3 regions of the Bacillus sp. M13(2017) genome follow, and region 1 is predicted to be linked to each of the others. Evidence: riboswitches for the same ligand, from Rfam matches in the RefSeq annotation. Region 1 holds a riboswitch; each other region holds the start of a gene.

What was found. A riboswitch is a leader RNA that binds a small molecule or an ion and turns the genes downstream of it on or off. The one in region 1 is predicted to bind thiamine pyrophosphate.
Region 2: it holds a riboswitch for thiamine pyrophosphate, as region 1 does, so the genes downstream of both, thiT (energy-coupled thiamine transporter ThiT) here and CGQ22_RS19930 (MTH1187 family thiamine-binding protein) in region 1, are expected to answer to the same signal.
Region 3: it holds a riboswitch for thiamine pyrophosphate, as region 1 does, so the genes downstream of both, tenA (thiaminase II) here and CGQ22_RS19930 (MTH1187 family thiamine-binding protein) in region 1, are expected to answer to the same signal.

What each region holds. Positions count from the first base shown of each region.
Region 1 is NZ_KZ268508.1:113,314-117,765, forward strand. Features, by position in the region: gene CGQ22_RS19925 (non-ribosomal peptide synthetase family protein) at 1-1,710, shown strand, start outside; TPP riboswitch at 1,763-1,864, shown strand; gene CGQ22_RS19930 (MTH1187 family thiamine-binding protein) at 1,966-2,286, shown strand; gene CGQ22_RS19935 (ABC transporter permease) at 2,258-3,031, shown strand; gene CGQ22_RS19940 (ABC transporter substrate-binding protein) at 3,028-4,026, shown strand; gene CGQ22_RS19945 (ABC transporter ATP-binding protein) at 4,023-4,452, shown strand, end outside.
Region 2 is NZ_KZ268500.1:63,308-67,759, reverse strand. Features, by position in the region: gene CGQ22_RS00455 (lipoprotein BA_5634 family protein) at 1-543, shown strand, start outside; gene CGQ22_RS00450 (FeoB-associated Cys-rich membrane protein) at 578-748, opposite strand; gene feoB (ferrous iron transport protein B) at 765-2,753, opposite strand; gene CGQ22_RS00440 (FeoA family protein) at 2,750-2,977, opposite strand; TPP riboswitch at 3,172-3,273, shown strand; gene thiT (energy-coupled thiamine transporter ThiT) at 3,360-4,028, shown strand; gene CGQ22_RS00430 (sensor histidine kinase) at 4,236-4,452, opposite strand, start outside.
Region 3 is NZ_KZ268518.1:5,140-9,591, reverse strand. Features, by position in the region: gene CGQ22_RS27605 (ABC transporter substrate-binding protein) at 1-898, opposite strand, end outside; gene CGQ22_RS27600 (ABC transporter permease) at 895-1,647, opposite strand; gene CGQ22_RS27595 (ABC transporter ATP-binding protein) at 1,647-2,396, opposite strand; gene tenA (thiaminase II) at 2,365-3,060, opposite strand; TPP riboswitch at 3,146-3,249, opposite strand; TPP riboswitch at 3,310-3,421, opposite strand; gene CGQ22_RS27585 (SH3 domain-containing protein) at 3,691-4,452, shown strand, end outside.

The DNA.
Region 1 (4,452 bases):
ATTGAACTAGGAGAAATCCAAAGTAAAATTTCTCAAAATCATAATATAAAAGAAAATGCTGTTTTTGCTAAGAAGAGTAAGGAAGGTAGCCAATATTTAATCGCGTTCTATACAACTTTAAATAAAAAAGAAATACCAGAATTAGTTTATCAGTTACAAGAGCAGTTACCAGATTATATGGTGCCATCTAAACTAATTTATATTAATGAATTACCACTTACACCTAATAAAAAGATTGATGTTAAAAAGTTAGCCCAGTTAGAAGAAAAGTATGAACCGCTTCGTCTACAAGAATATGTTGCACCTTCTAATAAAGCAGAGAAGCAAATAGCGAATGCTTGGGCGGAAGTATTAGGAATTTCAAAAATTGGAGTGCATGATGATTTCTTTACAATTGGTGGACACTCATTGAAAGTATTACGAGTATTAACATTGTTAAAAGAAGACTTCTCGCATTTAACAATTCAAGATTTCTTTAAAGAAAGAACGATATATGGATTAGCTCGAATTGAGCGAGAAGTAAAAGTAGAGAAAGAAGAAGTATTTCGGGAATATAAAGTAATTCACGAACCAGATACTATTACGTATGCAAACGTTTTTGAAGAAAAACAGATTTCAAATGTCTTTTTAACAGGAGCTACTGGTTATTTAGGATCACACATATTATATGAATTGCTAAGAGATACATCTGCTACTATTTATTGTTTAGTAAGACCAACCAAAGATGTGCAGCAAAGAATTATAGATACATTAACAGGCTATTTTAATGATATATGTGAAGAATGGTTACAGCGTATACAGGCCGTAGCTGGCGATCTAGGAGAAGAGTATCTTGGGATGAGCGAAGAAGAATTTATGTTCATCAGTTCTAAGATGGATACGATAATTCATTGCGGTGCAGATGTAAGACATTTTGGAGATGTAAAACAATTTGAAAATATAAATGTACAAGGGACTAGCCGTATGCTAGCATTAGCGGAAAAAGGCGCTACATTCCATTTTATTTCTACAATTGGTATCCCGTTAGAATTAGCGGTAGATCAATGGGATACATACATGAAAACTGGTGATTTTAATTACAGTGTAGACTTAGAGAATGTATATTCAAATAGTAAACTACAAGCGGAAAACATTGTTCGTGAAGCAATGAAAAATGGTTTGCGTGGAAATATTTATCGTGCAGGTAATTTAGCATGTCATTCAGAAACAGGTTCGTTCCAACAAAATATTGAAGGAAACGCATTTTATCGTCTTATTAAAACAATGCTATTAATTGGGAAAGCACCAAATGTGAAGTGGAAAGTTGATTTCACACCAATTGATTTTGCTAGTAAATCAATTGTATCGTATTTACAAGATGCGCAAATTGTAGGAGAGACGTTACATATTTGTCATCCACATCAAATTGAGTTTGAACAATTTATACAGCTAATTGGAGAGTGTGGATACAATCTTGAAATGGTTCCACTTTCAGAATATGAAAATGCCGGACTGGAATTAGCAAAGGGAAATGAAGTAATAGCAGAGTTAATTGCTTCTCAAGTTGCAGGAGATGGAGCACAGCAATCTGAAATTGTAATGGGTACGCGTAGAACGAATGAATGGATTAAGAAAAAAGAATTGAAAGTACCAGCAATTAATAAAGAATTTATACAGCAGTTATTAGCTTATGGTGAAAAAGTTGGATATTTTCCAAAAATAATGAAATGATTATGCATGCTTTTGTTTGTTCAATAAAATAAATCATGCTACAATGAAAACGAATTAAGGACCGGGGAGCCAATTGGCTGAGAGGATGTAAGTAAACATCGACCCTCAACCTGATCTGGATAATGCCAGCGTAGGGAGTTACTTAAAGTGATGTAGCATATGTTATTCTATAATAACTTGCATACAAGGCTTTCCTACGCAGTAGGAAAGCCTTTTCTTATTTTTGAAATTTAATTTTATAAGGGGGATTTTATTATGTCACAACAAGTTACAATGTCATTTTCAGTAGTACCACAAGCGAAAACGAAAGATGTATATTCTGTTGTCGATAAAGCAATTGAAGTTGTGCAACAATCGGGAGTTCGTTATGAAGTAGGGGCAATGGAAACAACTTTGGAAGGAGAATTAGATGTACTTCTTGATGTCGTTAAACGTGCACAACAAGCTTGCGTCGATGCTGGAGCAGAAGAAGTGATTACTTCTATTAAAATCCATTATCGTCCAAGCACTGGTGTAACGATAGATGAAAAGGTTTGGAAGTACCGTGATGAATATGCAAAACCAGAAGCAATCTAAACTTATTACAACTATTTGGCTTATCCTTCTCATTGCGATATGGGAAGGATCTGTTTCATTATTTAAAATCGAACCGTGGATTTTACCAAAGCCTTCTGCCATTGTTCAAGAATTAATTGGGATGAAAGATTTACTATTACCAAATACGATGCAAACACTGCAGGAAGTTATAATTGGACTATTCTTTGCAATTTTATTGGGGACGAGCATCGCAATTATTATGGACGTTATACCGTTATTTCGTATTTTAATAAATCCATTGCTCGTTATTTCGCAAACAATTCCAATTGTTGTACTTGCACCGCTATTTATTATTTGGTTTGGATATGGGATGTTGCCGAAAGTAATGGTCGTAATACTCGTTTGTTTCTTCCCAATTGCGCTTAGTATTTTAGAAGGTTTTCAAACAGTAGATAAAAATATGCTGAAACTGTTACAAACAATGAAGGCGACGAAATGGCAAGTTTACCAGAAAGTAAAATTTCCAGCAGTGCTCCCATACTTTTTCTCAGGTTTAAAAATTGCAGTTACATATAGCGTAATGGGGGCAATTATCGGAGAATGGCTCGGTGCAAGTGAAGGATTAGGCGTTATGCTTACGAGGGCTACAAAATCCTTTTTGACTGCCCGAGTATTTGGTGTTGCAGCAATCATCGTTATGGTGACATTGTGCCTGTATTTTATCGTAGAGTTTATGGCAAGAATAACAGCACCATGGATATATAGAAAGGACGGCAGAAAATGAAAAAAGGTTTGAAAGTTATGTTAGCTGCCTTAGTAGCGGTAGGCGTGGCTGGATGTAATCCGGCGAAGAAAGAAGAAAGTAAAAGTAAAGATCAAAAAGTAAAAGTAGTATTAGATTGGTTTCCAAATACGAATCATACTGGCTTATATGTAGCACAAACGAAAGATTATTACAAAAAGCAAGGATTAGATGTAGAAATTATTCAACCGGGTGACAATGTAACAGCAGAGCAAATGATAGCATCAGGAAAAGCTGACTTCGCAATAAGCGCACAAGAAAATGTAACGTTGGCTCGTGTGGAAGGGATTCCTGTTGTATCTGTCGGAGCGATTATTCAGCATAACACTTCAGCATTTGCATCACTTAAGAAAGATAATATGACGTCACCGAAAGATTTTGAAGGTAAACGTTACGGCGGCTGGGGAGGACCAGCAGAAGAAGCGACATTAAAGACGATTATGGATAAGCATCAAGCTGATTTTAATAAAGTTGAAAAAATCATCTTAGGACAAACCGATTTCTTTAAATCAATCGGCCGTGATGCAGACTTTGAATGGATTTATTACGGATGGGATGGAATTGAAGCGAAGCGCCAAGGAAAAGAGTTAAATACGATTATGGTAAAAGACTTAGACCCAGCGCTTGATTTCTATAGTCCTGTTATTATTACGAGTGAAAAACATACGAAGCAAGATAAAGACTTTGTGAAAAAGTTTATGAGTGCAACAACAGAAGGTTATAATTTTGCAATTAAGGAACCGAAAGAAGCTGCTGATATTTTAATTAAAGCTGTTCCAGATGTAAATAAAGATTTAGTTCAAGAAAGCCAAAAATGGTTAAGTACGAAGTATCAAGATGATGCTAAAGCATGGGGAGTACAGAAGGAAGAAATTTGGACGAATTACATGAATTTCTTATATGACAACAAAGTTATTAAAAAGAAAATCGATGTAAAAGATGCTTTTACAAATGAATTCCTTCCAAGTGAAAAATGAGCGGATTACAAATAAAAAATATAGTGAAATCTTTCGATGGAAAGAATGTACTAGAGAAGATTAGTGCCTCTATACAAGAGGGAGAGTTTGTCTCCTTTGTAGGCCCGAGTGGTTGCGGGAAAAGCACATTATTAAACATGATTGCAAATGTTGAAAAACCAACAAGCGGGAACGTAACGTATAACGATAAGCAAGTACAAGAGCAAGATGTTGTTAGTTATATGCCACAACAAGATTTATTACTACCGTGGCGATCAGCTTTGCAAAATATCGTTCTTCCGTTAGAAATTGAAGGAAAGCCGAAAAAACAAAGACTGACAGAAGGAATGGAAGCATTAAAGCAGTTCGAACTAGATGAATATGCAGACCATTATCCAGATGAATTGTCTGGTGGTATGCGTCAAAGAATTAGTTTTCTGCGCACCT
Region 2 (4,452 bases), on a different contig from region 1:
ATTTCATTCGGAGCATTATCAGGTTGTTCTTTATTAGGAGAAAAAGCAAACGGATTTGTACTGTACGGAACAGAAGATCAAGTAACACAAATTGCAGATAAAAATAAAAAAGAAGTGAAAGAAAAAGACTTCTATAAAATGAAAATGACAACATTAGACGGTAAAAAAGTTCTTGTCATGGATAAGAAAACTGGTGAAGAACTTGTGAAGAAAGAGTTACTTAGCAAAGTGGATGCAAAAGACGACACGAAGCCACTTGATAAATTACCAGCTGTAACAACAGAACAAGGTGTATTATTCGCAAAAGAAAAAGTAGAAAATGCTACACTTGATGGGGCAAAATTAAAATACGAAGGCAATACAATTATCGGTAGTGGCCGTGCATATGCCGACATGTTCGCGGTTGTTGATGATGCAACATACGGAAATGTAAAAGGTGAAGAAAAATCTGTAGGTGTATTAAAATTTGATAAAGACCCAAGTAAAGAATTCCCTGGAAAGAATGGTGTAGAATCATCACAACTTGTAAAAATTAAGAAGTAATAAAAAAGCTTTGCGAAATTCGCAAAGCTTTTTTCTATTTATTATGAGCAATTTGCTCCATATCCGGACTACAAGTTTGCGACTGACATGACTTATTTAAAGAACATGCCGCGCATTTTCCTTTTTTACTTCTCTTTACAAAATGAACTAACGTGTATGCTGCATAACCAAAAATGATAGCTCCAATTATAATATTGACCATCATCACAATACATCTCCTTCTAGAATCCGAGTAAGGATCCGACTTGGTATATAATGAGCGTTAATACGTAAGCAACTACGAGCGGATAAACGACTGAGAAAATCGTCCATTTCGCTGATCCTGTTTCACGTTTAATAACAGCTACTGTCGCTAAACACGGAACATATAATAAAATAAAGAACATAAATGCATATGCTGATAACGCAGTATAATGTGCTCCCATTACATTTCCAAGCACATCTTCTTTCACCGCATAAATAATTGCCATTGTAGAAACGACAACTTCTTTCGCTAAAAATCCTGTTAAAAGAGATGCTGCAGCTTGCCACGTTCCAAAGCCGAGCGGTGCAAATAGTGGTGCGATAAATCCACCAATCATCGCTAAGTAACTGTCTCCCATATCCACACCAAATCCTGATGGACCTGCGTAGTTTAATAACCAAATGACAACAGAACCACCGAAGATGAATGTACCTGCTTTACGAACAAATCCCTTACCTTTCTCCCACGTGCTTAGCCATAACGTTTTCGCTTGTGGCACGCGGTAAGGAGGTAGTTCAATGACGAAAATAGACTTTTCCGCTTTTAAAATGGTAAGAGACATAATTTTTGTAACTAATAATGCAAGAACAATACCTGCAACATATAAAGAAAACACAACAGTTGCCTGACTATGAGGGAAGAATACTCCCGCAAATAATGCGTATACAGGTAAACGTGCCGAACAAGACATAAATGGTGTTACAAGAACTGTAAGTAAACGTTCTTTTTCTTGTTCAATCGTTCTCGCTGCCATAATACCTGGAACATTACATCCAAAACCGATAATCATCGGAATGAATGCTTTTCCATTTAAACCGAAGAACTCCATAATTCTATCCATAACAACTGCAATTCGCGCCATATATCCTGAGTCTTCTAATAATGAAATGAAAAAGAATAGTGCAAAGATTTGTGGAACGAATACTAATACCGCACCAACACCGGCAATAATACCTTCTGTAACGAGTGCTTGAATAAAATCAGAAGCTCCGACACTTGTAAGTCCAGCTGTCACCCAATCCGTAAGCTGGCCACCAAAAAACTCATCTAACATATCCGATAAAGGTGTACCAATCCACGTAAACGTAACCTGAAAAATAAAAAACATAACTGCTAAAAAGATTGGAAGTCCTAAAATTTTATGTGTAATTAATCTATCAATTTTTTCTGAAAAAGGAATTTTTCCTTCTTTCTCATGCTTCATAACATTTGTTTTTAACTTTTCAATATACGCTTCACGAGTTTTGTAAATGTGCTCTTCCAACGTACAATCAAGTTTTTCTTCTAAGCGAGATCGAATGGCTGCAAGTTCCTTATAAATTGGTAATGCTTTCATCTCTTTTTCTACTACTTCGTTATTGCTTAAAAATTGAAGAGCTAACCATCTCGGATGCTCGTAATTCGCTTTCTCTAAAAGAGAAATTACTCCTCCAATTCCTTCATCCATTCGTACACCATATGAAATAATGAATGGCTTTTTCGCATTTTTGTCATTTTCTTTAAGCGTCGCAAGTAGTTCTTCACAACCTTTTCCGCTTCTTGCAACGACAGGAACGACTGTTACACCTAATAGTTCTGATAATCGTTTAACATCAATTACAATGCCTCTTTGCTTCGCCACATCAATCATATTTAAACCAATTGAAACGGGCTTACCAAATTCAAGTAATTGCAACGTTAAATGCATATTTCGTTCAAACTGCGAAGAATCCACAATATTTAACATATGCTGAAATTCTTCTGTTAATAGAAAGTTTGTTACAACACCTTCATCACGTGAAACTGGATTTAAATCATAGACACCTGGTAAATCAATTAATGTTCCTTGCTTATCTTTTAATTTACCAACCTTCTTTTCTACTGTTACACCGCTCCAGTTTCCTACATACTCATAAGAACCAGTAAGTGCATTAAATAATGATGTTTTCCCTGTATTCGGATTCCCTAGCAAAGCTACCTTATTCACGCTAATTCCACCTTTATCATTTTCGCGTCACAATGACGAATACTAATTAACTGTCCACGACACTCCAATGTACAAGGACCTTTGAACATCGCTTTTTGCTTCATGCGAAGTTCGCTTCCTTCAGAAAGACCAAAAGCAGCCAGTCTTCTCTTTAGTAACTGATCTAACGACTGAATACTTTTTACTAACACTTTCTCACCAATTTTAATATCTACTAAGCTCATAACCTTCCCCCTCCGAAGAGAATGATAATTATTTTCAAAAGAATTATAGCACACTCTATTTCTTGAGCACTATACCCTTTGACTTCATATTTATTAACATTTCTCTACAATTTTATTTCAATTATTGTCATAATAGATTCGTTTGCCATTCTCATCCATTTCGCTTACAATAAACAATAACAAATAAAGAATTTCGTTATCACAGGGGGAGCCATGCCGCTGAGAGGGAACACTTCGTTCCGACCCTTCGAACCTGTTAGTTAATGCTAACGCAGGGATTGTGCAAACGTCCGAAATACATACCTCTTTTTTATTTACGTATTTCGTATCCTCCTATGATATCTATTCTTTTTTGTACAACTTGGATTTAGGGGGAGACAACATGCGTAACACCAATTTACAAGCGATGATCGAATCTGCTATTCTTGCAGCCTTCGCCATGATCATCGACATTTTACCATTATCAATTAAACTTCCAACAGGCGGTTCCATTTCATTTGCTATGATTCCTATTTTTATTATTGCTTACCGCTGGGGCTTTAAATCAGCTTTCTTAGGCGGTTTAGTTTGGGGACTATTACAAATTGTCGTGGGAGATGCTTACATTTTAACACCTGTTCAAGCATTCATTGAGTACTTCATTGCCTTTGCTTTTATTGGATTTGCTGGCTTATTCTATCGTCCAATTCAAAAAGCACTTTTAACATCTAATGAAAATAGCTTAGAACAATCAAATTTAGGTAGCCGTAAAGACAAACCTTCATCAAAACAAAACCAGGGTAAGAAAGTCCTTGCTTATATTATCCTTGCTACATTTATCGGTAGCTTTGCTCGCTATTTCTGCCACTTTATTGCTGGCATTATTTTCTGGGGACAATATGCACCGAAAGGTCAATCAGCTGTGTTATATTCATTAATCGTAAACGGCAGTACAATGCTCGGTTCTTTTATTTTATGTACAGTTTTACTTATATTTTTATTCCTTACTTCACCACGATTATTCAAAAGCATCAATGCTTATCAAATAAATGCAAACAAAAAGGGCGCTTAATGAGCGCTCTTTTTTCATATCGTAATATCAATTAAAAATACAATAAATGCGCAAAAGAAAATAAATACCATCATACTTAGCCAATTGCTATGCACGGTTCATCGACTCCTTACATAACCTCATATTCTAAACAAATTATACTGATTAAAAATAAAGATTAGGTAAAGATAATATGAAAATAAATTAAAAAAACGTAGATAATATGATCTACGCTTTTTTCGGTAAATAGAAATAAAATAACACACCATTTTCTGTATTTTTTACCCCATATTCAGCATCATGTAGTTCTAAAATGTTCTTTGAAATGGCAAGCCCAAGCCCCGTCCCACCTTGTGAACGCTGACGAGCTGTATCCACGCGATAAAAACGATCCCAAATTTTATCTAATTGTTCTTCTTCAATGTGAGTACCTTTATTTTCAATA
Region 3 (4,452 bases), on a different contig from region 1:
CTGATAAGAATGGCTCATCTTTCGTTTCCATCTTCTCTAATAAAATTTTCATACTTTCCTTTTCAACTTCTGGCACAAGTGGGAAGTTTTCTTTTTCTTGATGATTTAATAAAATATTTAATGCTTCATCTGGATTTTTCTTCATGAAATCATAGCCTTTTTTCGTACCACGTAAGAAGGCTTGCAACGCTTCTTTATCTTTTTTCAACGTTTTATCACCTGTTACAAATACAAGCTCATGATAATTCGGTACACCATAATCTGCTGGATTAAAGTACGCTGGTTCATGACCTTCATGACGCATAACAGGTACTTCATGGTTAATGTATGCCCCTGTTACCGCATCCACTTTTTTCGTAATTAATGCTGGTACTAAATCAAAGCCAACATCGACTACTTTCACTGTATCTGGATTACCACCAGCTTCTTTTACCATCGTTTTTAAATACATCTCACTTAAAGGTGTTCCAGAATATCCCACTGTTTTCCCCTCTAAATCTTTTGGCGATTGAATGCCTGCTGACTTCAGTGATACAACATGATTTAATGGGGAACGTACGACAGCTCCAATTGATTTCACTGGAACTTGTTCGTTTGCTTTTGCCATAACAACATCTGGTTGATAATATAGGCCAACCGTTACTTTTCCTGCAGCTGCTAAAGTTAATGGGTCAGTCGGATTGGAAGGGAATTTAATATTCACCTTTACACCTTCTTCTTTAAAGTAGCCTTTTTCAATTGCTGCATAAATAAAGCTATGTACCGCATTTGGGTACCAATCAAGCATGACCGTTATTTCTTTTTCTTTTTTACTCTTATCTGATGCTGAATTACTAGAACATCCAGCAATCATTGCAATTAATAATGTAAACACAAAGATGCGCTTTAAAAATTTCATGAATACTTCCTCCAACTAATGAATTTCTTTTCTAATATGGAAATAATTACGACGAAGAAAATAGCTAATAATGATAACAATACAATAGGTGCAAATACGCCAGCTTCATCTAACTGCGTCATCATTCTCTTACTGAAATATCCAAGCCCAGCTTGTGCACCGAGCCATTCTCCAATTGCTGCTCCGATAACACTAAGCGGAACTGCAATTTTTAAAGCTGAGAAAAAATAAGGAAGAGCAGACGGCAACTTTAATTTAAGAAAAATATCTCTTTTTGTTGCTCCATATGTAACTAAGAGCTCCTCCCATTCTTTTTTCGTACTACGCAGTCCATCATACGTATTGACCGCAATTGGGAAAAACGTAATTAAAACTGTGACAACAACCTTACTCCAAATTGTGTATCCAAACCATAAAACAAATAGCGGAGCAAGCGCAGTAATCGGAATCGTTTGTGAAGCAACTAATAATGGATAAAATGCTCTCTCCATCCATGTACTCGCATTCATTAACATCGCTAGCCCTACACCTAATACGATAGAGATAACAACACCTATTAAAACGACGTATAACGTTGCAGGTAAATGAACTGTAAATAATATGTCTTTTAGTTTCCATATCTTCATTACAATCGCAGAAGGTGACGGTAAAATGTACATCTCATCTACAATTCTTGCTCCTATTTCCCACACAGCTAGTAAAATACTAGAAAGTGTAATAGCAGGAACTAATTCTTTCAATCGGTTCATCACACAAGTACCTGCCTTTGTAACATACTAAGAAGCTCATCTTTCAGCGCTAATACTTCCGGTTTATATAAATCTTTTCGTGTTCTGTTATGATCAAGCGGTACAGTCCGCTCAGTCAAAGTCGTTATCGGCTGCTGTTCCACTACTAAAACTCGGTTTGAAAGAAATAACGCTTCTTCAACATCATGAGTAATGAATAAAATTGTTTTTTCCCACTCTTGCCATTGTTCAAACAACCATTCTTGCAAAGAGGTCTTCGTTAAAGCATCCAACGCACTAAATGGTTCATCTAACAGCAATATTTCCCCGCCTGTTAATAAAGTTCGAATAAAAGATACACGTTGTCTCATACCACCAGATAAATCTTTCGGATATTTTTTCTCATACCCTTGCAAACCAAATTTATGTAACAGTTCCTTTGCCTTTACTTCTGCTTCTTTCTTCTGTACACCTTGGCACTCTAGCGGCAGGGCAGCATTCTCAATAATTGTTCTCCACGGCAAAAGCATATCTTTTTGCGGCATATATCCTACAGGATGGTGCTTTGTTTCTGTCAGTTCTATCTGTCCAGTACTTACCTTTTCTAGACCTGTAATAAGGCGAAATAAAGTACTTTTCCCACATCCACTCGGTCCGATAATACTGACAAACTCTTTCTCATGTATAGAAGCATTTAATTCATGGATGATTGGTTTCTCATCGTAATGAAAAGAAACATTATGAAACTGTAGTATGTTCTTGCTCCTCAAATCCCCACATCTCCTTACGATAGGACATATCCCAGAATAAATATTCAAATCGACTGGAATTTAAGAAAATCTCCTCTAATCTTTCTAGTTCTGTCTCAGACTTTCCCACTGCCATTTCATTTAATAAATCTATTAACCAAATACACAGATTACCGTATTCTTCCGAACTATATCCTTGAATCCACTCACCAAAAAACTCATGATCACTTGCTCCAGGAATATCATTTAAACGCTTTCCAATTTCCCAATAGCTCCACATACATGGAAGAAGCGCTGCTATTAATTCCGCAAGTGTGCCATTTTGAGATACAGACATCATGTAATTTGTATAAGCTAAATTTTTAGCAGATGGTTTCGCAGACTCTATCTCCTCTATAGAAATTCCAAGTCTTTTTGCATATTGTTTATGGATTGTCATTTCGCCATTTAATATTCCATCAATTTGTTCAGCGAACTTTCCCATTACTTGTGGATTCGTTGCTTTTACAACACCAATCGCATATAACTTTGCATAATCTAGCAGATATAAATAATCTTGAATAATATAATACTGGAATTTATCTTTTTCTAACGTGCCATCTCCCATACCTACTACAAACGGATGATTATGACTCATCTCCCAAACCGGTTGCACAGTTTCTAATAATCTATCGCAAAATTTCATTTCTCTATCCCCTTTCAATATATGTATCTAAATAAAAAACCACTTCTATATATAAGAAGTGGTTACAGCAAATAAAGTTATACATTTATTCGATGTTCCACTTCCCTTCGCTAGTATTACCTAGATCAGGTGTTGTAAGGGTTAAGGATTATTCCTCTCTCAGCAAATCAAGCACCCCTAGTGGTTTCAATATGAAATTTTCAAATAAAAAAGCCCCGTTTCTATACGCAAAGAAACGGGGACTCATTGTTAGTGTCCGAATTGCTTCCCTACGCTAGCATAATCTAGATCAGGTAATAAAAAGGATCAAAGGCTTACGGCCTACTCTCAGCTGGCAACACCAGCTCTCCTAGCAAACTATAAAATTATCACTGTCAGTATAACACCCTAATAAGACATCATCAACTTTTTTAATTTTCTTAATTATTAACAGAATATCAAATTTATACAATACATACATTCTATTTTAGAAAATAAAACCCCAATTAATTGCATAAGAAGGAATCATTATCCTCAAAAAATTTATTTTTATATTGATTTCATATTACATTTATGTGAATACACCCACTATATTATATCTTTATACTATAATAAAATTACAACTATACAACTAGAGGAGGTCTCTATTCCATGAATATGAAAGCTACTGCTTTAACAGCAACTACTGTAGCGATTGCTTCTTTACTTCCTTCTATGGGTGAAACAAATGTACAAAAAGCAAACGCTGAACAATTATCTAATATTAAAACTGGGTATGTCAAAGTCGATCAAGTAGCATTACATACAGAAGATAACGTAAAAAGCACATCAATTGATACAATTCGCTTTAATACAAAAGTGAACATCCTTAAAACAACTAATGAGTGGTATAAAGTATCTGTTCATAATAAAGTAGGTTATGTACAAAAAGATGCTATTTTACTAAAAAACAAACTTCATTCTAATGATCAATACATCGTTAATGCTAATGCATTAAACGTTCGCTCTGAACCTAATTTAGAATCTTCCATTTTAGATGTATTACCAAATGGCAAGTTTATTACCGTTCAAGAAGATCAAGGCGAATGGTATAAAATATCGCATAATGGCCAAACAGGTTACGTACAAAAAGCATTCATCTCTAATGGTTCACAACCCTTAGTAAAAGGAATCACCGTTCAAAATAATACAAAATATACTGTTGCAACACCTAATCTAAATGTACGTAGCACCGCTAGTACAAGTAGCGCTCTACTCGGTTCATTACAAAACGGTACACAAGTACAAGTAGTAGAAACTGTAGGTACTTGGTATAAAATTCGTTTTGGCACAGGATACGGATATGTAGCAAAACACTATGTAGTACAAAATCAACCACAAGCTAAAACAGATCAGCCTTCATCAATTCCAGTT